3 regions of the Enterobacter sp. K510 genome follow, and region 2 is predicted to be linked to each of the others. Evidence: predicted binding sites of a transcription regulator. Region 2 holds the regulator's gene; each other region holds the start of a gene.

Region 1 (7,628 bases), on a different contig from region 2:
CCTTCACCAGCACTTCAGCGGATTTTTCGGCGGTGTCAATCAGGCCAAAGGCTTCATCCAGCGTCGGGCCACTACCAAAGACGCCGTGGAACGGCCACAGCACCAGCGAATGTTTCGCCATTGCATCGGCGGTGGCCTGACCGATTTCATCGGTGCCCGGCACCATCCACGGCAGAATGCCGACGCCGTCCGGGAACACTACCAGGCATTCGGTGCTGCCTTCCCACAATTTGCGGGTGATGAAGTCAGAGTCGTTTTCCAGCACGTAGGTCAGGGCGATAAGATTGGTGGCGTGGCAGTGCATGATCACGCGATCGCGACCATTGGTCGCTTTGATGCGCTCGCAGTGTGAGCGGAAATGCGCGGGCAGCTCTGATGTCGGTACGGCATCGTCGGTCAGCCCCCAGAGAATGTGGTAGCCCGCGCCGTCGCTGTCCACCTTGACGATGCCGAGGTTGGCGGTGGGATCGAGCTGCACGTTACGGAAGAATTTACCGGAGCCGGTGACGATAAAGGGCGTGTTAGCCAGCAGCGGCATTGGCTGGCTCAGGGCGATGTAGCGCGGCTCTTTATGGAAATCTGCGGCGAAAGAGGTGATGTCTGCCTCATCCAGGCGCAGCGTCAGGTTGCCGCCGTTACGCTCGTCCCAGCCTTTCAGCCAGGCGTCGGAGGTGGCTTTGATCATCCCCTGGACAAACCAGGCGTTGGTGATGTTCTGCATAGTCTTGTGGTTCCTTTGAAAACGCCGGGTGGCGCTGCGCTTATCCGGCCTACATTTATCTCAATGCCGGGTGGCGCTACGCTTACCCGGCCTACATGTCATGCGTAGGCCCGGCAAGCGAAGCGCCGCCGGGCGGTGTTTTTAATGGCGTTCCGCTAACACGGTTTTCTCATACGCCCGCACGCTGTCGAGCCACTGGCTGCCGACCGGCGTGTCGTTGCGCTGACAATACATTTCCCACACCGCCTGCCACGGCAGCGATTTCTGCTCTTCCAGCAGCGCCAGACGTGCGGTGTAATCACCGCTCGCTTCCAGGCGACGCAGCTCGGCGGTTGGCTCCAGCAGGGCGCGCAGCAGGGCTTTTTTCATGTTGCGGGTGCCGATCACCCAGGCGGCGATGCGGTTGATAGACGCATCGAAGAAATCGAGGCCAATGTGTACGCGGTCAAACAGGTTATGACGGACGATCTCGCTGGCGATGGCCTGGGTTTCGTCGTCCAGCAGCACCACGTGGTCGCTGTCCCAGCGTACCGGGCGGCTGACGTGCAGCAGCAGGCGCGGTACGTAGAGCATGGCGGCGGAGATTTTGTCGGAGATCACTTCGGTCGGGTGGAAGTGACCGGCGTCCAGGCACAGCGCCGTCTGGCGGCTGGTGGCATAACCCATGTAAAACTCGTTAGAGCCGACGGTATAGCTCTCAGCACCGATGCCGAACAATTTGCTCTCCACTGCATCAATGTGATGCGTCAGGCTCAGCTTTTCGCTCAGCGCTTCATCCAGCGCGGCGACCAGACGCTGACGCGGCGCGAGGCGGTCAACGGTGACATCTTTCATGCCGTCCGGGATCCAGATGTTCATTACTGACGGCGTACCCAGTTGCTCGCCGAAATACGCCGATACGCGACGGCAGGCTTTCACGTGGTCGATCCAGAACTGGCGGATCTCGTCGTTAGCGTGGGACAGGGTAAAACCATCGGCTGACAGCGGATGCGAGAAACATGACGGGTTGAAATCCAGGCCCAGCTGGTTCTCTTTCGCCCAGCTCACCCAGTTTTTAAAGTGTTCAGGTTTGATGGCATCGCGCGCTACCGGCTCGTCGGATTCCAGATAAATGGCGTGCAGGTTCAGGCGCTTCGGCCCTGGAATGAGGCTCAGCGCCTGCTCCAGATCGGCCCGTAACTCTGTTGCGTTGCGCGCCTTGCCCGGATAGTTACCGGTCGCCTGAATGCCGCCCGTCAGGCCGCCCAGCGGGTTTTCAAACCCGGCGACGTCATCGCCCTGCCAGCAGTGCATGGACACCGGCAGGCGATCGAGCTGGCTCAGCGCCGCCTCGACATCAATGCCCACCGCGGCGAAGCGCTGTTTTGCCAGTTCCCAGGCCTGTTCAAGTTGAGTGGTCATGCGCAAAGCTCCTTTGTTGGTCGTTTTTGCTGAAACTGCGCAACATAGCGAGCAATTTCATTATCAGGATGAGGGGTGTAAGTGGTGAGGGCGTAACTGGACGCCACCACCTCACGGAAAGCGTCGACATTGCTCAGTTCGTCCAGCGTCATTAACTGCACGCCGATGTTGCCGAGCGTTGAGGCCTCAACGGGGCCAGCCACCACGGTGATGCCGCAGGCATCGGCGCACAGCTGGTTGAGCAACTGGTTCTGGCAGCCGCCGCCCACGATATGCAGCTGGCTGAAGGCTTTACCGCGAAGCTGCGCCAGTTCGTGCAGCACATCGGCATACAGCAGCGCCAGGCTGTCAAAAATGCAGCGCGCCAGTTCAGCGGCGGTGTGCGGTACGGGCTGGCCGTTTTCCCGGCAGGCGGCCTGCAATTCGCGGCTCATGTTTTCCGGATTAATAAAGCGCGCGTCGTTCGGGTTGATGACGAAACGGCAGGCGGGCAGGGCGGCGGTGCGGGCGATCAGATCCGCCAAATCCTGCACGTTCTGCTCTTTCAGCACCCGTTGCAGCAGCCACAGGCCCATGATGTTTTTCAGCACACGATAGCGGCCTTCCGCGCCCCCTTCGTTGGTGATGTTGGCGGCAAGCGCCTCATCGCTGGTGTAGGGCGTTTTGCTTTCAAAGCCCATCAGCGACCAGGTGCCGGAGGATAAATACGCGGCGTCTTTGCCGGCCAGCGGTGCGGCGATCACCGCGCTGGCGGTGTCATGGCTGGCGACGGCAACCACCGGCACGTCAGCCCAGTGACCGATCACATTGCCGGGATGGGTGGGGGTGCCAAGCCAGGAGGCGGGTACGCCCGCCCAGTCGAGCAGCGTCTCGTCCCAGCTGTCGGTGTGAATGTTCACCAGCTGCGTGGTGGTGGCGTTGGTGTATTCCCAGTTGAGCTGGCCGGTCAGCCGGAAGCTGAAATAGTCGGGGATGAGCAGCGCATGGGCGACGCGCGCCATCAGTTCCGGCTGCTGTTCGCTTAACGCTTTAAACTGGTAGAGCGTGTTGAAGGGTAAAAACTGAATGCCGCTGCGACGATAAATATCGGTTTTACCGGGCTGCGCTAATGCCCGCGCCATTACGCCATCGGTGCGGCTGTCGCGGTAGGAAACCGGCAGACCGACACGCTCGCCCTGCGCATCAATCAGCACGTAATCCACGCCCCAGGTATCTATGCCGATGCTGTCGATGGCGATGCCCTGCTGACGGACTTTATCCAGCCCGCAGCGGATTTCCGCTTCCAGGCTGTCGATATCCCAGCACTCGGTGCCGTCAATTTTTTGCAGACAGTTACTGAAGCGATGAATTTCGCGAAGCGTAAGGGTACGCGGCTCAACGTCGAAGCGGGCGAGCATTACGCGCCCGCTTGATGCGCCTAAATCGACTGCGACGCAATGGCGAAAAGTCATGGAGCGATCCTCTGGTGAGTCATTGCCGCCAGTCTAAAAAAGGGCCAGCAGGATCACCTTCTTGCCAGTGACAGGCCCAAACCGCCGCTGGCAAGAAACCAAAGATGAACGTGAGAGAGTTCACAGTTTCCGCTGATCAGCGGTTTTTCAGGCGCTGTGACCGCCGCCGCATTTCCTGAACTTTCCGACAGTTTCTTGAAAAATCGACAGGCTTTGCGCGCTTTGCTGTCAAAAATTCAAGGTGAGAACAGAGGGCGTTAATTACTATATTGAGAACGTTTCTCATCGACAGGGGTTGCTATGACCGTATTACACAGCGTGGACTTTTTTCCATCAGGTTATACGCCTGTTGCTATTGAACCCCGGCTGCCCCAGGCGGCATTCCCGGAACATCATCATGATTTTCATGAGATTGTGATCGTCGAGCACGGCACCGGTATTCACGTCTTCAATGGTCAGCCCTACACCATCAGCGGCGGTACCGTGTGCTTTGTACGCGATCATGACCGGCATCTCTATGAGCACACCGATAATCTCTGTCTGACCAATGTGCTGTACCGCTCCCCGGACGCGTTCCAGTTCTTATCCGGTTTAAACCAGCTGCTGCCGCAGGAGCAGGACGGGCACTATCCGTCTCACTGGCGCGTGAATCAGGGCGTATTGCAACAGATCCGCCAGATTGTCGGGCAGATGGAAACGGCGGATGAGGGCAAGGATACGGCGGCGCTGGCGAACCGTGAGATCCTCTTTATGCAGTTGCTGGTGCTGTTGCGTCGCAGCAGCCAGATGGAAGGGGCGGCGAATAACGATGCGCGCCTGAATCAGTTGATGTCATGGCTGGAAGATCATTTTGCGGAAGACGTGTGCTGGGAGTCGCTGGCGGATCAGTTCTCGCTGTCGCTGCGTACCCTGCACCGGCAGCTTAAGCAGTACACCGGCATGACGCCGCAACGTTATCTGAACCGTCTGCGGCTGATCAAAGCGCGTCATCTGTTGCGCCACAGCGACCATAGCGTCACTGACATCGCCTTTCGCTGCGGTTTTGGCGACAGTAACCACTTTTCGACGCTTTTTCGCCGGGAATTCGACTGGTCGCCGCGCGATATCCGCCAGGGACGCGACACCTTATTGCAGTAGCTGTGCGTAACGAGAGACCTGTCACCGTATTTTCGCCAGAAAACAGCTAATAATGAAAGGTTAATCGCTGTTGAGGTGACCCTGTGGCAGGCCAGTTAATTCTTCGCAAAGCCGATTTTTTTGCCCGTACCGGACAGGCGGTGGCGGTGGCGGATCGCTACCCGCAAAACGTCTTTGCGGAACATTCCCACGAGTTTAATGAACTGGTGCTGGTGTGGCGCGGCAACGGGCTGCACATTCTGAATGACCGGCCTTACCGCATCACCCGCGGCGATCTGTTCTATATTCGCGCCGAAGACCGCCATTCTTACGCCTCGGTTAACGACCTGGTGCTGCAAAATATCATCTACTGCCCGGAACGCCTGACGCTGGCGCTGGACTGGGCGGCGCATATTCCGGGGCTACAGGGCCGGGAGCCGTCGCCCCACTGGAGGCTTGGCAGTACCGGCATGACGCAGGCGCGGCAGGTGATTACCCAGCTGGAGCAGGAGAGCGCCAGAACGGACGAGCTGGCGAACCCGCTGGCGGAGGCGCTGTTCGCGCAGCTGATCCTGACGCTTAAACGGCATCGCTACGCCACGGATAACCTGTCGGCTACCGCCAGCGAGGCGCTGCTCGACAGGCTCATCACGGCGCTGGCAGGCAGCCTGAACCGGGCCTTTGCGCTGGAGGTGTTCTGCGAGCAAAACCAGTGCAGCGAACGCGCGCTGCGCCAGCAGTTCCGCACCCAGACCGGCATGACCATCAACAACTATCTGCGCCAGCTGCGCATCTGCCACGCGCAGTATTTGCTGCAACATACGGAACTGTTAATCGGCGAAATCGCCATGTGCTGCGGCTTCGAAGACAGCAACTATTTCTCGGTGGTGTTTACCCGTGAAACGGGCGCGACGCCAAGCCAGTGGCGGCAACGCTTAGCGCCAAAATTGACAGTGTCATAACGAAAAGTTATAACCACACAGAAACTACGGCATTGATAAACATTTTCAATACCAGTTAATTAACTATAATGAACCAACTGCTTACGCGGCGTTAACACTTCAGCCGCCCGACAATAATGGAGATGAATATGAGTTATACACTGCCATCCCTGCCATACGCATACGACGCTTTAGAACCGCATTTCGATAAGCAGACGATGGAAATCCATCACACCAAACACCACCAGACCTACGTAAACAACGCTAACGCAGCGCTGGAAAGTCTGCCTGAATTCGCTAACCTGCCGGTTGAAGAGCTGATCACCAAACTGGATCAGTTGCCGGCAGACAAAAAAACCGTACTGCGTAACAACGCGGGCGGTCACGCTAACCACAGCCTGTTCTGGAAAGGCCTGAAAACCGGTACCACCCTGCAGGGCGATCTGAAAGCGGCTATCGAACGTGATTTCGGCTCTGTTGAGAAATTCAAAGAAGAGTTCGAGAAAGCGGCTGCCACCCGTTTCGGCTCCGGCTGGGCGTGGCTGGTACTGAAAGGCGACAAACTGGCTGTAGTCTCTACTGCAAACCAGGACAGCCCGCTGATGGGTGAAGCAATTTCTGGCGCATCCGGCTTCCCGATCCTGGGTCTGGACGTGTGGGAACACGCTTACTACCTGAAATATCAGAACAAACGCCCGGATTACATCAAGGCGTTCTGGGAAGTGGTTAACTGGGACGAAGCAGCGGCACGTTTCGCGGCTAAAAAATAAGTCCTGATCACCTTCTGGTGAATCTGTCCAGCCCCTGTCGGTAAGCCGACAGGGGCTTTTTTTTACCCGTTACAGCCCGAAAACCTCGTCGATGGCACGCGTCTGCGCGTCGTTCAGCGTGCCGCCCGCGTTACGTGATGTCGTGCCGCAATAACCAAATTTGCGCGCCACCACGGTTTTAATGGTGATGACAAAATCATCGCCGATGGCGTAAATCGCCGACAGTTTGCCAATCTCCTGCTGAACCTGCTGTAAAGTTTGCAGATCGCCCCGGGCGAAGGCCTCACGCGCACGGACGAACAGCTCCGGCACAATGTTATTCAGCCCGGAAATCACCCCGGCGCCGCCCGCCAGCTTATTGGGAATAAAATACTCGTCGTAGCCGGAGAGTACGGTGAAATCATCCCGTACCGCCTGAGTGGCGAGGATCATATTGCGGGTGTGCGACTGGCAATCCACGGTGTCTTTAATCCCGGCAAAGTGGGGGAATTCAGCCGCCAGCGTGGCGATAAGCTCCGGCGTCAGATCACAGCCGGTACGCGCCGGAAAATTATAGGCGAACCATTTGCCGGTCAGCTGTTGACCGAGGGCGCGGTAGTAGCTGAGCAGCTGCGCAGATGTCTGTCCGTAGTAGTAGGGCGGCAGGATCATCACCGCGTCGTAGCCCGCGTCAAAGGATGCCTGCGCCATACGCAGTATATCGCTCACGCAGGTGGAGGAGACGTTCGCCACCATCGGCAGCGACGACATGGCCCGCGCTTCGCGGATCAGCGACAGCCGCTCTTCCAGCGTAAAGGAAGCGAATTCGCCGATGCTGCCCATCAGCAGAATGACGTCGATTCTGGCGTCGGTCAGGCGGGCGAGATGCTGGCGCAGGCCGTTAAAATCTATCTTGCCGTCGGTTTCCATTGGCGTAATGGACGGGCACCAGACGCCCGTAAAGCGTGCATCACTGGACATGTCGTTGACTCCTTGAATGTGAAATGGCGTTTCAGAAGTTAGCTAAGTGATAGCACGGCTTGCGGCATTTCACGCCAGTGGTGTACTTTTTTTGCGCGCTGACGCCGCAAAAATATTGTATTTGGCGGCGTTTCCGGCCAGCCTGAAGCGCAGTGGAATTATGACAAAGGGAGACGATATGCAATATCCGATGGAGGTATTTTCCGGCAAGGTGCGCGATTATCCGGGCAGCCGCCCGAGCGCCATTGCGAAAGTGCAGGTGGATGGC
Region 2 (7,628 bases):
TCCGGCAGCAGGACGACAAAGTCTTTATTCAGCAGATAGCCTTTTTTCGGGATGGTTTTGATGATCTCCTGTACCCGGCCGTCGTCCCCCAGCGCTACCCGCAGAGCATAGACAGCGGTCAGCAGGCTGTTATTTCCGACGACGCGGTTTTTCCATACTTCGCTCATCAGAAAATCACGCGACACCACCTCCCCGGCATGATTAACCAGCGTTTCGAGCATAATAAAATGGAATTCACCAAGGCGGCGGATCTCCCCCGTTTCCCGGTGTACCAGACCGTTTAACGACGGCTCAACTTTCCAGTTATTAACAATGATCTGCATAGTGATTTGTTAATAAATTGGTGAGTATTAATTTATTTTTCACAACGTAAGCTTCCACTTAGCCGCAGGGAGGGTAAATGTATCGGATGATTATCACCCCATCAATCTAAGAATAGTCTTAACTCATAAATTAATAATTAATTAATTTCTAAGCTAACGGATTGATAAAGCTTGCCGTCAGCGCCTGGGGGTATTAACGTCGCTGGTAATTGTAGACGATCGGCCCGCAAAGGCCGTCGCGACTGGCAAGTTTGATTAATGTAATGAGGTCATCATGTTTAAAGCCATTCAGATTGATAAAGCGGAAGGACAGTATTCGGCATCCCTGGTGGAGCTGGACGAGCAGGCGTTGCCGGAAGGTGACGTCACCGTCGCGGTGGAATACTCCTCCATTAACTATAAAGATGCGCTGGCTATTACCGGTCGCGGCCCGATTGTGCGCCAGTTCCCTATGGTGCCGGGTATTGATTTCGCCGGGACCGTAACCGCCAGCGACAGCGCGGCGTTTGCCGTGGGCGACCGCGTGCTGCTGACCGGCTGGGGCGTGGGCGAACGTCACTGGGGCGGACTGGCAGGCAAGGCGCGGGTCAAAAGCGAATGGCTGACGAAAATGCCGTCCGGCGCGGATGCAAAACAGGTGATGGCTATCGGTACGGCGGGCTTTACCGCCATGCTGTGCGTGCAGGCGGTGCTGGATCACGGCGTGAAGCCTGAAGACGGCCCGGTGCTGGTGACCGGCGCGGGCGGCGGCGTGGGCAGCTGCGCGGTGATCATTCTTTCTGCCATGGGCTATCAGGTGGTGGCGTCGACCGGCCGTCCGCAGGAAGCCGGATGGATGCGCGAACAGCTGGGGGCCAGCGACATTATCAACCGTGATGAGCTGAGCGCGCCGGGTAAACCGTTACAGAAAGAGCGCTGGGCGGCGGCGATCGATACCGTCGGCAGCCATACGCTGAGCAACGTCTGCGCCAGTGTCCGTTATGACGGCATAGTCGCGGCGTGCGGCATGGCGCAGGGTATGGATCTCCCGGCGACAGTGGCGCCTTTCATTCTGCGCGGCGTTACGCTGCGCGGTATCGACAGCGTGATGGTGAGCAGCGAAAAACGTCCGGCGATCTGGGAGAAAGCCTGTCAGTATTTAACGCCTGCGGCGCTGGAAAAACTGAGTGCCACTTATCCGCTGAGCGATGCCATTGACGTGGCGGAAAAACTGCTGAACGGGCAGATCCGTGGCCGTGCGGTGATTGAGATTTAATTCTGGCGGGGTTGCCGGGTGGCGCTGACGCTTACCCGGCCTACAATATAACGCAGGCCCGGCAAGCTTGCGCCGTCGGGCAATGTGCAGCAACGTTATTTGCGAATATCGTGTGCGGTGTCGTTTTCGCGGCAATCGCCTTCAGCGCAGTGGCCGTAGAGGTAAAGGCTGTGGTTGGTCAGGCGGATCCCGTGCTGAGCGGCGATTTCACGCTGACGTAATTCAATAGAATCATCGCTGAATTCAATCACTTTGCCGCAGTCGAGGCAGATCAGGTGATCGTGGTGATGCTGCTGCGTCAGTTCAAAAACAGATTTACCGCCTTCGAAATTATGACGGGTCACAATACCGGCGTCATCGAACTGGTTAAGCACGCGGTAGACCGTCGCCAGGCCAATCTCTTCGCCCATGTCGATCAGTCGTTTGTATAAATCTTCCGCACTGACATGGTGGTTGTCAGGTCCCTGGAGTACCTCAAGGATCTTTAACCGAGGAAGCGTGACTTTCAGGCCAGCCTTCTTTAGTGCGGTGTTATTGTCAGTCATGCGGAATCTGTCCTGTAGCTAAACGATTCACTTCCAAAATGGAAGTTAATGAGAATGACGTTGAGTTAATGCGTCTCATTATAGAACTGCCATGCCTAAATGAAAACTGCAAGTCCTCAAGCAAAGTATGCGTATAAAACGTGGTGTCACTAACAAACCCGTAAGCAATCACGTTCAATCAGGGGATATTGTACAGGTATGCGTGCGAAAGTTAAAAAATTGTAGCAATTATTTTGATTGGTTATATCTATTAATGCGGCGCAGCCAACAGGTTACGCCGCACAAAAATCAGGCGTTGATGATCTCATCTAAATGAAGTTCTTCAGAAATCTGCTTCACCCATTTTTCCACGCGCTCAGCGGTCAGTTCCGGCTGGCGGTCTTCATCAATGGCCAGACCGACGAAGTGGTCGTCGTCCGCCAGACCTTTGGAGGCTTCGAAATGGTAGCCCGCGGTCGGCCAGTGACCGACGATAGTCGCGCCGCGCGGCTCAATGATGTCGCGGATGGTGCCCAGCGCATCGCAGAAATATTCCGCGTAGTCTTCCTGGTCGCCACAGCCGAACAGGGCGACTAATTTGCCGTTAAAATCGACCTCTTCCAGCGTCGGGAAGAAATCGTCCCAGTCGCACTGCGCTTCACCATAGTACCAGGTCGGGATGCCCAGCAGCAGAATATCGTAACCTTCGAGATCTTCTTTGCTGCTTTTGGCGATGTCATGCACGTCCGCAACATCTTTACCAAGCTGCTTTTGGATCATTTTCGCGATATTTTCGGTATTACCCGTGTCGCTGCCGAAAAAAATGCCTGTGATTGCCATGAGTAAAATAACCTCTTGAAACTTAATGATATGGTGGTGGCGCAATGCCCACGGATAAGGGCAATCATAGCAGAACAGAGAAGGACGCGGAAACTGCAAACGCCTCAGACTGCACTCTGTGCTACATGAAAGTGATATTTAGCGGGATTTTCAGACTATCCCCTGGCCGCGCAGCAGCGCGAGCTGGGCCATTAAAAGCTCCTCAATCAGCTCGCTACGGCTGATGTCACGATCCTCGGCCAGTTCATTTAAGGCTTCGACGGCGTCCGCGTTCAGTTTTAGCTCGACGCGTTTGAGTCCACGAACCTTATCGCGTTTCAGCTGATTCCGCTTATTAATGCGCAACTGTTCGTCACGCGAATGCGGATTCGTTTTCGGTCGTCCTGGGCGACGATCATTCGCGAACAGATCGAGTGTCGTGCGGTCCGTTTGTTCTTTAGCCATGATTTTGAGTGACGTCGGGGGAAAAACAAGCTGCCTGGTGGAGGCCCTGCGCAATTAGCGCGCCATCATACATCAGGGAGAGGGGCACGCCAACGACCGGGCGCGTCGCGGCGCTCGGTCGCCGGGTTTTTAATCAACTGGCATTATCAGCAAGATAGCGACGGATCGCCCGCAGTACGGCATCGGGTTTTTCCGCATGCACCCAGTGCCCGGCACCGGCGACCACATGCGCCCGCGCCTGCGGGAATTGCGCCAGCAGCGCATTACGGTACGCATCGGTCACGTAAGAGGAATTGCCGCCGCGAATAAACAGGGCTGGTTTATCGAAGGCAGGGACGGTTGTCCAGCCGATGATGTTCTCATACTGGTCCCAGAGTACCGGCACGTTAAAGCGCCACCCGCCGTCGGCCCAGGATTTAAGCAGAAACTGGATCACGCCTTCTTCATCCAGATGTTCGCGCATCACGGCGGCGGCCTGCTGGCGGGTACTCACCTGCGCCTGTGTCACCGCATTGATAGCGGTAAAAATCTCGTCGTGGCGGCGCACCTGGTAATCCACCGGGGCAATATCAATCGCCACCAGCCTGTCGATGCGTTCGGGGGCCAGCGCGGTCAGCGCCATCACCGCTTTACCGCCCATGGAGTGACCAATAAAGGTGGCTTTTTCGATCCCTGATTCGTCAAGGGTATCCAGCAGATCCTGCGCCATCGCCGGGTAGGTCATCTCCGGCGAACGCGGGGAAAGACCGTGGTTGCGCATATCCACCTGTACCACGTCGTGGTCGCTAATCAGATCGCGGGCTAAGATCCCGAGGTTATCCAGGCTGCCAAACAGGCCGTGAACAAGGACGATGGGAGAATTGTTGTGCGATTGTTGTGCAGTTTGCGCGCGGGCATTCAATTTCATGGCAAAGTTCTTTTTTTCGCTCTCTCAGGTTAGGGTATCATGTTGACCATTCTGCCGCCCGGCTGCAAGGGATCATCTTTATCTGACTTTTGCGTCAGAAAAGCCTGGCCGCTATCCGCTGTTGAGATTTGCCCCTATAATCTCAATGACTTGTATTCAGAAAAGTGACCTCACTGGATTAAGATGAAAACGATCGAAGTTGATGATGAACTCTATACCTACATTGCCAGCCACACGAAACACATTGGCGAGAGTGCATCCGACATTTTAAGGCGCATGCTGAAGTTTTCAGCCGCCGCGCAGTCTGCGGCCCCTGTGACCAAAGCCGCGCCGGCTGCCGCTGTCAGCCCTGCCCCTGATGTCGTCTCCAACCCGGTAAAAGATAAAGTCCGCGCCATGCGTGAACTGCTGCTCTCTGACGAATATGCCGATCAGAAGCGCGCGGTTAATCGTTTTATGCTGGTGCTGTCTACACTGTATTCACTGGATGCAAAAGGTTTCGCCGACGCCACCGAGTCATTACATGGCCGTACGCGCGTCTACTTTGCAGCAGATGCGAAGACGCTGCTGCAAAGCGGAAACCAGACCAAACCCAAAGAAGTGCCAGGCACACCTTACTGGGTGATCACTAACACTAATACGGGCCGTAAATGCGGCATGATCGAACACATCATGCAGTCGATGCAGTTCCCGGCGGAATTGATCGAAAAGGTTTGCGGCACAATTTAATCCTTGCATAAGAAGGACCAGGCAATGGCTAACCACCCCCGTGCAGGACAACCTGCACAGCAGAGCGATCTGATTAACGTCGCCCAACTTACCTCTCAGTACTATGTGCTGAAACCGGAAGTGGGTCATGCAGAACATGCGGTCAAATTCGGCACATCAGGCCACCGTGGCAGCGCTGCCCGTCACAGCTTTAACGAGCCGCACATTCTGGCTATCGCCCAGGCGATTGCGGAAAACCGCGCGAAAAACGGCATTACCGGTCCCTGCTATGTGGGTAAAGATACCCACGCGCTGTCAGAGCCTGCGTTTAACTCCGTGCTGGAAGTGCTGGCAGCCAACGGCGTGGACGTGGTGGTGCAGGAAAATAACGGCTATACGCCGACGCCTGCCGTATCCAATGCGATCCTGGAGCATAACAAAAAGGGTGGCGCTCAGGCCGACGGCATCGTCATCACCCCGTCGCACAACCCGCCGGAAGATGGCGGCATCAAATACAATCCGCCTAACGGTGGCCCGGCCGATACCAACGTCACCAAAGTGGTGGAAGATCGCGCCAACCAGCTGCTGGCCGATGGCCTGAAAGACGTGAAGCGCCTGTCGCTGGATGCGGCGATGGCGTCCGGTCATATTAAAGAACAGGATCTGGTGCAGCCGTTTATCGAAGGGCTGGCGGAGATCGTGGATATGGCGGCGATCCAGAAAGCGGGCCTGACGCTGGGCGTCGATCCGCTGGGCGGCTCCGGTATCGAATACTGGAAACGCATCGCCAGCCACTACAATCTGAACCTGACCATCGTGAACGATCAGGTCGATCAGACCTTCCGCTTTATGCACCTTGATAAAGACGGCGCGATCCGTATGGACTGCTCCTCTGAGTGCGCGATGGCGGGCTTGCTGGCCCTGCGCGATAAGTTCGATCTGGCGTTTGCCAATGACCCGGACTATGACCGTCACGGTATCGTCACGCCTGCTGGCCTGATGAACCCGAACCATTATCTTGCTGTCGCCATCAACTACCTGTTCCAGCATCGCCCGCAGTGGGGCCAGGATGTTGCCGTCGGTAAAACCCTGGTCTCTTCGGCGATGATCGACCGCGTGGTGGACGCGCTGGGCCGTAAGCTGGTGGAAGTGCCGGTGGGCTTTAAGTGGTTCGTGGATGGTCTGTACGACGGCAGCTTCGGCTTCGGCGGCGAAGAGAGCGCGGGCGCGTCCTTCCTGCGCTTCGACGGCACGCCGTGGTCGACGGATAAAGACGGCATCATCATGTGCCTGCTGGCGGCGGAAATCACCGCGGTAACGGGTAAAAACCCGCAGCAGCATTATGACGAGCTGGCCGCGCGCTTTGGTGCGCCGAGCTACAACCGTTTACAGGCGTCTGCCTCTTCAGCGCAAAAAGCGGCATTGTCGAAGCTGTCGCCGGAAATGGTCAGCGCCGACACCCTGGCAGGCGATCCGATCACTGCGCGTCTGACCGCGGCGCCGGGTAACGGCGCGTCCATCGGCGGGCTGAAAGTGATGACCGAAAACGGCTGGTTTGCGGCGCGTCCGTCCGGTACGGAAGATGCGTACAAGATTTACTGCGAAAGCTTCCTCGGTGAAGAGCACCGTAAGCTGATCGAGAAAGAAGCGGTAGAGATTGTCAGCGAAGTTCTGAAAAACGCGTGATCCTGTTGCCGGGTGGCGCTGCGCTTACCCGGCCTACATGGCTGAAAAACGCGTGATCTTGTTGCCGGGTGGCGGCTTCGCCTTACCCGGCCTACATAATTACGACGACATCCCGTAGGCCCGGCAAGCCTGCGCCGCCGGGCGAACAACACCAAAGCCTCCCTTTACCGGGAGGCTTTTTTTCAGCCGTGCTTATCTTTGAGCTCAAAGCGCGGCGACACCAGCCCGTACAGCGTCCAGCCCATAAAGGTCACGATCGCGCCATACAGCATCGCTTCCGGCCCGGAGGAGTAGAGCGCATAGAAGCTGTAGAGCGCGCCCATCAGCGCCACCACGTTAGCGGCCTTCGCTTTACGCGGATCCACCTTCGCCACCTTCTGAATGATCACCAGTGCCGCCATCGACAGAATATACGGAATGATGTTGGTCACCACCGCCAGATTCACCAGCACGTTGAACTGTTTGTTCAGCGACGGGCTGATGGTCATCAGCGACAGTCCACTCTGAATAATGACAATGGTCAGCATTCCTTTTACCGGCGCATCCGCTTTACTCACCTTCGAGAAGATTTTCGGGAAATAGCCTTCATCAGCGGAAGATTTGAACACCTGCGCGATAGTGAACTGCCAGCCAAGCAGCGAACCGCAGCAGGACATCACCATCAGCCCCATGATCACTTTCCCGACGCCGGGCGTGAACATCTGCGAAAAAGCCAGCCCGAACGGGGCAGTGGAGTTTGCCAGATCCATATTCGGCACAATTCCCGCGATGACGTTGGTGGAGACGACATAAATTACCGCCGCCCCCAGGGTGCCGCCCATCACCGCGATGGGCACGTTGCGCTCCGGGTTTTCCACCACCTCGGTATTAGCGCAGGCGGATTCCAGCCCCAGAAAAGCCCACAGCGTCATGGCAATGGACGACCCCACGGCATCAAAGAA
Region 3 (7,628 bases), on a different contig from region 2:
CGGGCGAAAACCTGCACCATACGCTGGGACAGCTTAGCTGGCTTTCCGGTCAGGCCAGCACGACACAGCGCGTACTGGCGCTGACGCAAAGTATCGACAGAGTCACCGACCAGACTACCGGGCAGGTGCTGATGTTGAACAGCGTGAAGCGCGCGCTGGAAGAGGGGGGACTGGTGCTCTACGCCCAGCCGGTCCGGAGGGCGGATGGCAGCGGCTACCACGAGATTTTAACCCGTCTGCAATGCGACGGCGAAATCGTTACCCCGGATCGTTTTATCCCGGTGATCAGCCGTTTTAATCTCAGTCCGCGCTTTGACATGCTGGTGGTCGAAACCCTGTTACGCTGGCTGCAAGCGCATCCGGCCCCCTGCGACGAGGCGCGTTTTTCCGTCAACCTGATGCCCATGACGCTGATGCAAAAGGCGTCGGCGACAGAACTTATCGCGCTCTTTACGCGTTACGGCGTGTCGCCGCAGTGCGTGATTATCGAGATCACCGAAGAGCAGGCCTTTTCCCATGCCGAAGCCACTTTGCATAACATTCAGCAACTGCGTGATTTCGGCTTTAAAATCGCCATTGATGATTTTGGAACCGGCTATGCCAATTTTGAGCGCTTAAAACGTCTGCATGCGGATATTATTAAAATTGACGGCACCTTCGTAAAAGACATCGAGCGTGACCCGTTAGATGCGATGATCGTGCAGGCGATTTGCACGCTGGCGAAAGCGAAATCGCTGACGGTGGTGGCAGAATTTGTGGAAACGCAGGCGCAGCGTGAGCTGCTTCTGGAGCTGGGCGTGGAATATTTGCAGGGATATTTACTGGGTAAACCGCAGCCTTTAGGCGACTAAATAAAAAAACCGGGACAAGCCCGGTTTTTATTAACACCGCAGAATTACAGTACCAGCGCGGCGATTGATGCAGACAGGATGCTCACCAGCGTCGAGCCGTAGACCAGTTTCAGGCCAAAGCGAGAGACTACGTTACCCTGTTCTTCATTCAGACCTTTAATCGCACCGGCAATGATACCGATGGACGAGAAGTTTGCGAAGGAAACGAGGAACACAGACAGAATGCCTTCTGCGCGCGGGGAGAGGGTGCCGGCAATTTTTTGCAGATCCATCATCGCCACGAATTCGTTAGATACCAGCTTGGTGGCCATAATACTGCCCACCTGCAGGGCTTCATGAGACGGCACACCCATCACCCAGGCGACCGGGTAGAAGATGTAGCCCAGAATACCCTGGAAAGAGATACCAAACACGGTCGCAAACAGGGCGTTCAGCGCAGAGATCAGCGCGATAAAACCAATCAGCATCGCCGCCACGATAATCGCCACTTTGAAGCCCGCCAGAATGTACTCACCCAGCATTTCAAAGAAGCTCTGGCCTTCGTGCAGGTTGGCCATTTGCAGATTCTCTTCGCTCTCATCAACACGGTACGGGTTGATAAGCGACAGCACGATAAAGGTGCTGAACATGTTCAGAACCAGCGCGGCGACAACGTATTTCGGCTGCAGCATGGTCATATACGCGCCCACGATGGACATGGACACGGTAGACATCGCCGTGGCCGCCATGGTGTACATGCGGTTACGGGACATATTGCCGAGGATGTCTTTGTAGGCGATGAAGTTTTCTGACTGCCCCAGAATCAGCGAGCTGACGGCGTTAAAGGATTCCAGTTTGCCCATACCGTTCACTTTTGACAGCACGGTACCAATGGCACGGATCACAATCGGCAGCACACGAATGTGTTGCAGGATACCGATCAGCGCAGAAATGAAGACGATAGGGCACAGCACTTTCAGGAAGAAGAATGCCAGGCCTTCATCATTCATTTTGCCGAAGACGAAGTTTGTCCCTTCATTGGCGAATCCGAGCAGTTTTTCAAACATTTCGGAGAAGCCTCTTACAAAGCCCAGACCGACATCGGAGTTCAGGAAGAACCAGGCCAGTAAAACTTCAATAACAAGAAGTTGAATAACAAAGCGAATGCGAATTTTTTTGCGGTCGCTGCTTAACAACAAGGCAAGCAAGGCCACAACGGCAAGCGCCAGAACAAAGTGAAGAACGCGGGACATATTTGCTCCAAATATGAGGCAGGTTTAATTTCCGTGCACATTCTATGCAACAAGCGTAAAGAAAACGAGATCAAAAACACACTATAGTAACTACCTGTGACGAATCTCAAAAATAGTGATCAAACATACATTTCTGTTATGTTACGTAAAGATGAGAAAAGGCTAATATTGCTGCTAAGCTTTTAACAAATTGATGAGGCAAATGTTAAGAGCGCCTTTCCACCTGCAAAATTCCTTCCGGCTATCGCTCCGGGCTATCAGAACAATCAGTTTAACCAAATCAGGTGATCTTGATAATCATTCTCACTTTGTTAGCATGAAACATAGCAAAGGCTATATCAGGGGCATAAATGAACGACAGTCGCGTTGAGAGTAACAGTGGTCGTGCGGCGCGCAAGCTTAGGTTCGCATTAATGGGACCTGCGTTCGTTGCCGCTATCGGTTATATCGATCCAGGCAACTTTGCCACCAATATTCAGGCGGGAGCCAGTTTTGGCTACCAGCTGCTGTGGGTAGTGGTCTGGGCGAACCTGATGGCGATGCTCATTCAGATCCTGTCTGCCAAACTGGGCATTGCCACCGGTAAAAACTTGGCCGAACAAATCCGCGACCATTATCCGCGCCCGCTGGTGTGGTTTTACTGGGTGCAGGCGGAGATCATCGCCATGGCGACGGATCTGGCGGAATTTATCGGCGCGGCCATCGGCTTTAAATTACTGCTCGGCGTATCGCTGCTGCAGGGCGCGGTGCTGACGGGCATCGCCACTTTCCTGATCCTGATGCTGCAAAAACGCGGCCAAAAACCGCTGGAAAAAGTGATCGGCGGCCTGCTGCTGTTTGTGGCGGCGGCCTATATCGTCGAGCTGTTTTTCTCGCAACCAAAACTGGCGGCGTTAGGTAAAGGGATGCTGATCCCCAGTCTGCCGACTACCGAGGCTGTGTTTCTCGCGGCGGGCGTGCTGGGCGCGACCATTATGCCGCACGTGATCTATTTGCACTCCTCGTTGACGCAGCATCTGCATGGCGGATCGCGCAAAGAGCGCTATTCGGCCACCAAATGGGATGTGGCGATCGCCATGACCATCGCCGGTTTTGTTAATCTGGCGATGATGGCGACCGCGGCGGCAGCGTTCCATTTCAGCGGCCACACCGGCGTGGCCGATCTCGATGAAGCCTATCTGACGCTGGAGCCGCTTCTGAGCCACGCGGCGGCCACCATTTTTGGCCTTAGCCTTGTGGCGGCAGGGCTGTCATCCACCGTCGTCGGCACGCTGGCGGGACAGGTAGTGATGCAGGGCTTTATCCGCTTCCATATTCCGTTATGGGTGCGCCGTACCGTGACTATGCTGCCGTCGTTTATTGTGATTTTGATGGGGCTGGATCCGACGCGCATTCTGGTGATGAGCCAGGTGTTGTTAAGCTTCGGTATTGCGCTGGCGCTGGTGCCGCTGCTGGTCTTTACCAGCGACAGCAAACTGATGGGCGAGCTGGTCAATACGACGCTGGTGAAACGCATCGGCTGGCTGATCGTGTTGCTGGTGGTGGTGCTGAATATGTGGCTGCTGGTGGGAACAGTAATAGGTCTTTAATTCGTGATTAAAAAGCCCGGCAATGCCGGGCTTTTTTTGTATTAATGATGATGGCCATGACCATGCCCGTGACGACCGCGTCCACCGTGGTCATCGCGATCGCGCCAGCCTTCACGATAACCGCGCTCGTAGGCTTTACGTTTGTCCCAGCCGCGGTGATAGCCGCGATCGTGTGGACGCCAGCGGTTTTCACGCCATTGATAGTGATTATGCCAGTAATCACGGTCGCGCCAGTGGCCGCCGTCCCAGTAGTTACCGTAATTATCACGATCGCCAATTTGTAATTTTATTGAGGGCAGCAGGGTGATTTCGCCGGCATTTGCCACCAGCGGGGCAGAAGCCATTAAAACAGCTGCCAGTATCAGTGACCTGAACATACTTATCTCCTTCACGATCGGGGCCGAAACGGCCTGTTAATGCAATATTACGGGGCTGTAAAGCCCCGGTGCATTGGTTTAACTCTTAAATCATGAAGGGCAGCATTATTTGCTAAAAGTGCTGTTATTCCGGGCTGTTCAGTATCTGGTCGATGGCGGTACATTCATCCGCGCTGAAGTGGCGATTTGCCAGCATGCCGACCGCATCGTCGATCTGCGCCACTTTACTTGCGCCAATCAGCACGGACGTTACTTTATCGTCACGCAGCACCCAGGCCAGTGCCATCTGCGACAGCTTCTGGCCGCGTTGCTGCGCCAGATCGTTTAACTGACGTACCTTGTGCAGTTTTTCCTCGGTAAGCTGATCGGGGTTGAGGAAACGGCTACCGCTGGCAGCGCGGGAATCCGCAGGAATGCCCTGTAAATAGCGGTCGGTCAGCTGTCCACCCGCCAGCGGCGAGAAAGCAATGCTGCCGACGCCTTTCTCCGCCAGCACATCCAGCAATTCATCTTCCACCCAGCGCTCAAACATCGAATATTTTGGCTGATGGATCAGGCAGGGTGTGCCGAGATCGTTAAGAATATCAATTGCCTGCCGCGCCATATCCGCCGGGTAGTTCGACAGGCCCACGTACAGCGCCTTGCCCTGGCGCACGATGTGATCCAGCGCGCGCATGGTCTCTTTCAGCGGCGTTTCCGGATCCGGGCGATGGTGATAGAAGATGTCCACATACTCAAGGCCCATGCGTTTCAGGCTCTGATCGAGGCTGGCGATGAGATATTTACGCGAACCCCAGTCGCCGTAAGGACCCTCCCACATGGTGTAGCCTGCCTTCGTGGAGATGATCAGCTCATCGCGCCACGGGCTAAAATCTTCCTGCAGGATACGGCCAAAGTGCCGCTCAGCGGAGCCCGGCGGCGGCCCGTAGTTGTTGGCGAGATCGAAATGAGTGATGCCGAGATCAAAAGCCCGGCGCAGCAGCTGGCGGCTGGTTTCCACTAGGGTGGCGTCCCCGAAGTTATGCCACAGCCCCAGCGACACCGCCGGTAGCTTTAAACCGCTCTCGCCACAGCGGCGGAACTCCATCTTTTTATAGCGCTCAGGATCGGCCTGATAAACCATGCAATAATCCTCAATTGGCAGACGTAACATCAGTGTATACGTTTACACCAGCTTTGAGACTTTGCTGAAACGGTAAAGTTATTCTGTGATGAAGCTCAATAATATACAGGCACTCGTGCTATGGTCATTGTTGTTAAAGCGCCTTGAATTTACAGTGTGCCAAAGAATTTTTCTGACTTCAGCGGAGCAGTAAAAAGAATGACAAAGTATGCATTAGTAGGTGACGTGGGCGGCACTAACGCACGCCTGGCGTTGTGTAATGTCGACAGCGGCGAGATTTCCCGCGCCAAAACCTATTCCGGGCTGGATTATCCCACGCTGGAAGCCGTTGTCCGCGTCTATCTGGACGAGACGGGCGCAGAGGTTGAGGATGGTTGCATCGCCATTGCCTGCCCGATCACCGGTGACTGGGTGGCGATGACCAACCACACCTGGGAATTCTCCATCGCGGAAATGAAGAAAAATCTCGGCTTTGCGCATCTGGAAATTATTAACGATTTTACCGCCGTATCCATGGCGATCCCGATGCTGAAAAATGAGCATCTGACGCAGTTCGGCGGCGGCGAGCCGGTGGAAGGCAAACCGATTGCCGTGTATGGCGCGGGCACCGGCCTTGGCGTAGCGCACCTGGTGCACGTCGATAAGCGCTGGGTCAGTCTGCCGGGCGAAGGCGGTCACGTGGATTTTGCGCCGAACAGCGAAGAAGAGGGGATTATCCTTGAAGAGCTGCGCAGTGAAATCGGCCACGTTTCGGCTGAGCGCGTGCTCTCTGGTCCGGGGCTGGTGAATCTGTACCGCGCGATTGTGAAATCCGACGGACGTCTGCCGGAAAACCTGCAGCCGAAAGATATTACCGAGCGCGCGCTGGAAGACAGCTGCATCGACTGCCGCCGCGCACTGTCGCTGTTCTGCGTGATCATGGGACGTTTCGGCGGTAACCTGGCGCTGACGCTGGGCACCTTCGGCGGCGTGTATATCGCCGGGGGCATTGTGCCGCGCTTCCTCGACTTCTTTACCGCCTCCGGTTTCCGTGGCGGTTTTGAAGACAAAGGCCGCTTCAAATCCTACGTGCAGGATATTCCGGTCTACCTGATCGTGCACGACAACCCGGGCCTGCTTGGCGCGGGCGCGCATTTACGTCAGACGCTGGGCTATTACCTGTAAGGGTTACAGGTGCATTAACTGCCTGAACTCTTTGACTTTGCTGCGACTGACCGGGACCTGAAAATCAAGATCCCGCAGTCGCAGAATATAGGTGTTGTTAAACCAGGGTTCGATTTCGCGGATCTTGTCCAGATTTACGCAGTATGAGCGATGACAGCGAAAGAAATGCGCTGCCGGTAGTTTGCTGCAAAACTCCGTGATGTTCATTGGCATCACAAATTCATCGCGCCGGGTATACACGAACGTCATCTTCTCATGCGCTTCCGCATAATAAATATCGTGAATACTGGTAACGATGATGCGCTCATCTTTAATCAGGTTAATGGTATCGTTTTCACGCACCGCCGGGCTGCCGGAACCTGCGCCAGTCTGCTGCTGCCATGCGGTCTCCAGCTTTTGCAGCATATTGATGATGCGTGATTCCTGATAAGGTTTCAGAATGTAGTCAAAAGCTTCCAGCTCGAAGGCCTCCACTGCATGTTCTTTCCACGCGGTAATAAATACGATAAAGGGTTTATGGGCAAACTGGCTGATATTCTGCGCCAGTAAAACGCCGTCCAGCGACGGGATATTAATATCCAGAAACAGCGCGTCCACTTTGTTGTGCTGCAAAAACTTCAGCACGTCCAGGCCGTCGTCAAAGGTGCCGACGATCTCCATCTGGCTGTGTTCTTTGATGAGCCAGCTCAGCTCCTGCTGCGCCAGGATCTCATCTTCAACAATGATGACTTTCATGGTGACTCTCCTGATTATTGCAACAGCGTGACCGGCGCGGGCAGGGGCGCGCGATCGTGCGGCACGTAGAAGGCGATTTCCGTTCCCGGCTCCAGGCGGCGAATATGCAGCCCTTCGCCGTACAGCAGTTTTACGCGGTGATGCACATTGAGTAAGCCGATTTTATTGCCGGGCATCTCATTGGCCTCGACCCGCTCAATGACCTGCGGATCGATACCGTTGCCGGTATCGCGGACGGCGATACGCACCCTGTTACCGCACTCTGCCACGCTGATGGTGACCACGCCTTTTCCTTTACAGGGCTGAATGCCGTGCACGATGGCGTTTTCCACCAGCGGCTGGATCAGCAGGCTTGGGATCACACAGTTAACTTCCTCATCGATGTCATAAATCACCGTCAGTTTGTCGCCGAAGCGCGCCTGCTCAATGGCGATGTAATCCTTGATTTGATACAGCTCTTTCTTAATATCAATTTGCTCATCGTCTTTCAGTTCAATGTTATAGCGCAGGTAGCGCGATAAATTGTAAATCAGCTGCCGGGCGGTATCCGGATTAAG

Evidence for each region. The regulator Fur, encoded in region 2, represses iron uptake genes when iron is present. The targets are predictions, from matches to a motif close to ATAATAATGAGAACNACTATCAA.
Region 1: sodA (superoxide dismutase [Mn]) is a predicted target of Fur. The motif match lies at 5,684-5,706, and genes of this name have one in related genera.
Region 3: ACQUTD_RS06190 (Nramp family divalent metal transporter) is a predicted target of Fur. The motif match lies at 2,374-2,396, and genes of this name have one in related genera.

Annotation. Positions count from the first base shown of each region.
Region 1 covers NZ_JBNRLQ010000012.1:50,573-58,200, reverse strand. The annotation lists gene rhaD (rhamnulose-1-phosphate aldolase) at 1-721, opposite strand, end outside; gene rhaA (L-rhamnose isomerase) at 863-2,122, opposite strand; gene rhaB (rhamnulokinase) at 2,119-3,573, opposite strand; gene rhaS (HTH-type transcriptional activator RhaS) at 3,874-4,710, shown strand; gene rhaR (HTH-type transcriptional activator RhaR) at 4,794-5,651, shown strand; gene sodA (superoxide dismutase [Mn]) at 5,780-6,400, shown strand; gene ACQUTD_RS18895 (dihydrodipicolinate synthase family protein) at 6,470-7,360, opposite strand; gene yiiM (6-hydroxyaminopurine reductase) at 7,539-7,628, shown strand, end outside.
Region 2 covers NZ_JBNRLQ010000011.1:11,734-19,361, forward strand. The annotation lists gene ACQUTD_RS17985 (winged helix-turn-helix domain-containing protein) at 1-323, opposite strand, end outside; gene acuI (acrylyl-CoA reductase (NADPH)) at 598-1,578, shown strand; gene fur (ferric iron uptake transcriptional regulator) at 1,674-2,123, opposite strand; gene fldA (flavodoxin FldA) at 2,412-2,942, opposite strand; gene ybfE (LexA regulated protein) at 3,093-3,386, opposite strand; gene ybfF (esterase) at 3,520-4,293, opposite strand; gene seqA (replication initiation negative regulator SeqA) at 4,477-5,022, shown strand; gene pgm (phosphoglucomutase (alpha-D-glucose-1,6-bisphosphate-dependent)) at 5,047-6,687, shown strand; gene potE (putrescine-ornithine antiporter) at 6,870-7,628, opposite strand, start outside.
Region 3 covers NZ_JBNRLQ010000003.1:155,203-162,830, reverse strand. The annotation lists gene ACQUTD_RS06200 (EAL domain-containing protein) at 1-851, shown strand, start outside; gene ACQUTD_RS06195 (NupC/NupG family nucleoside CNT transporter) at 896-2,083, opposite strand; gene ACQUTD_RS06190 (Nramp family divalent metal transporter) at 2,434-3,672, shown strand; gene ypeC (DUF2502 domain-containing protein YpeC) at 3,714-4,049, opposite strand; gene mgrA (L-glyceraldehyde 3-phosphate reductase) at 4,174-5,172, opposite strand; gene glk (glucokinase) at 5,371-6,336, shown strand; gene ACQUTD_RS06170 (LytR/AlgR family response regulator transcription factor) at 6,340-7,071, opposite strand; gene ACQUTD_RS06165 (sensor histidine kinase) at 7,086-7,628, opposite strand, start outside.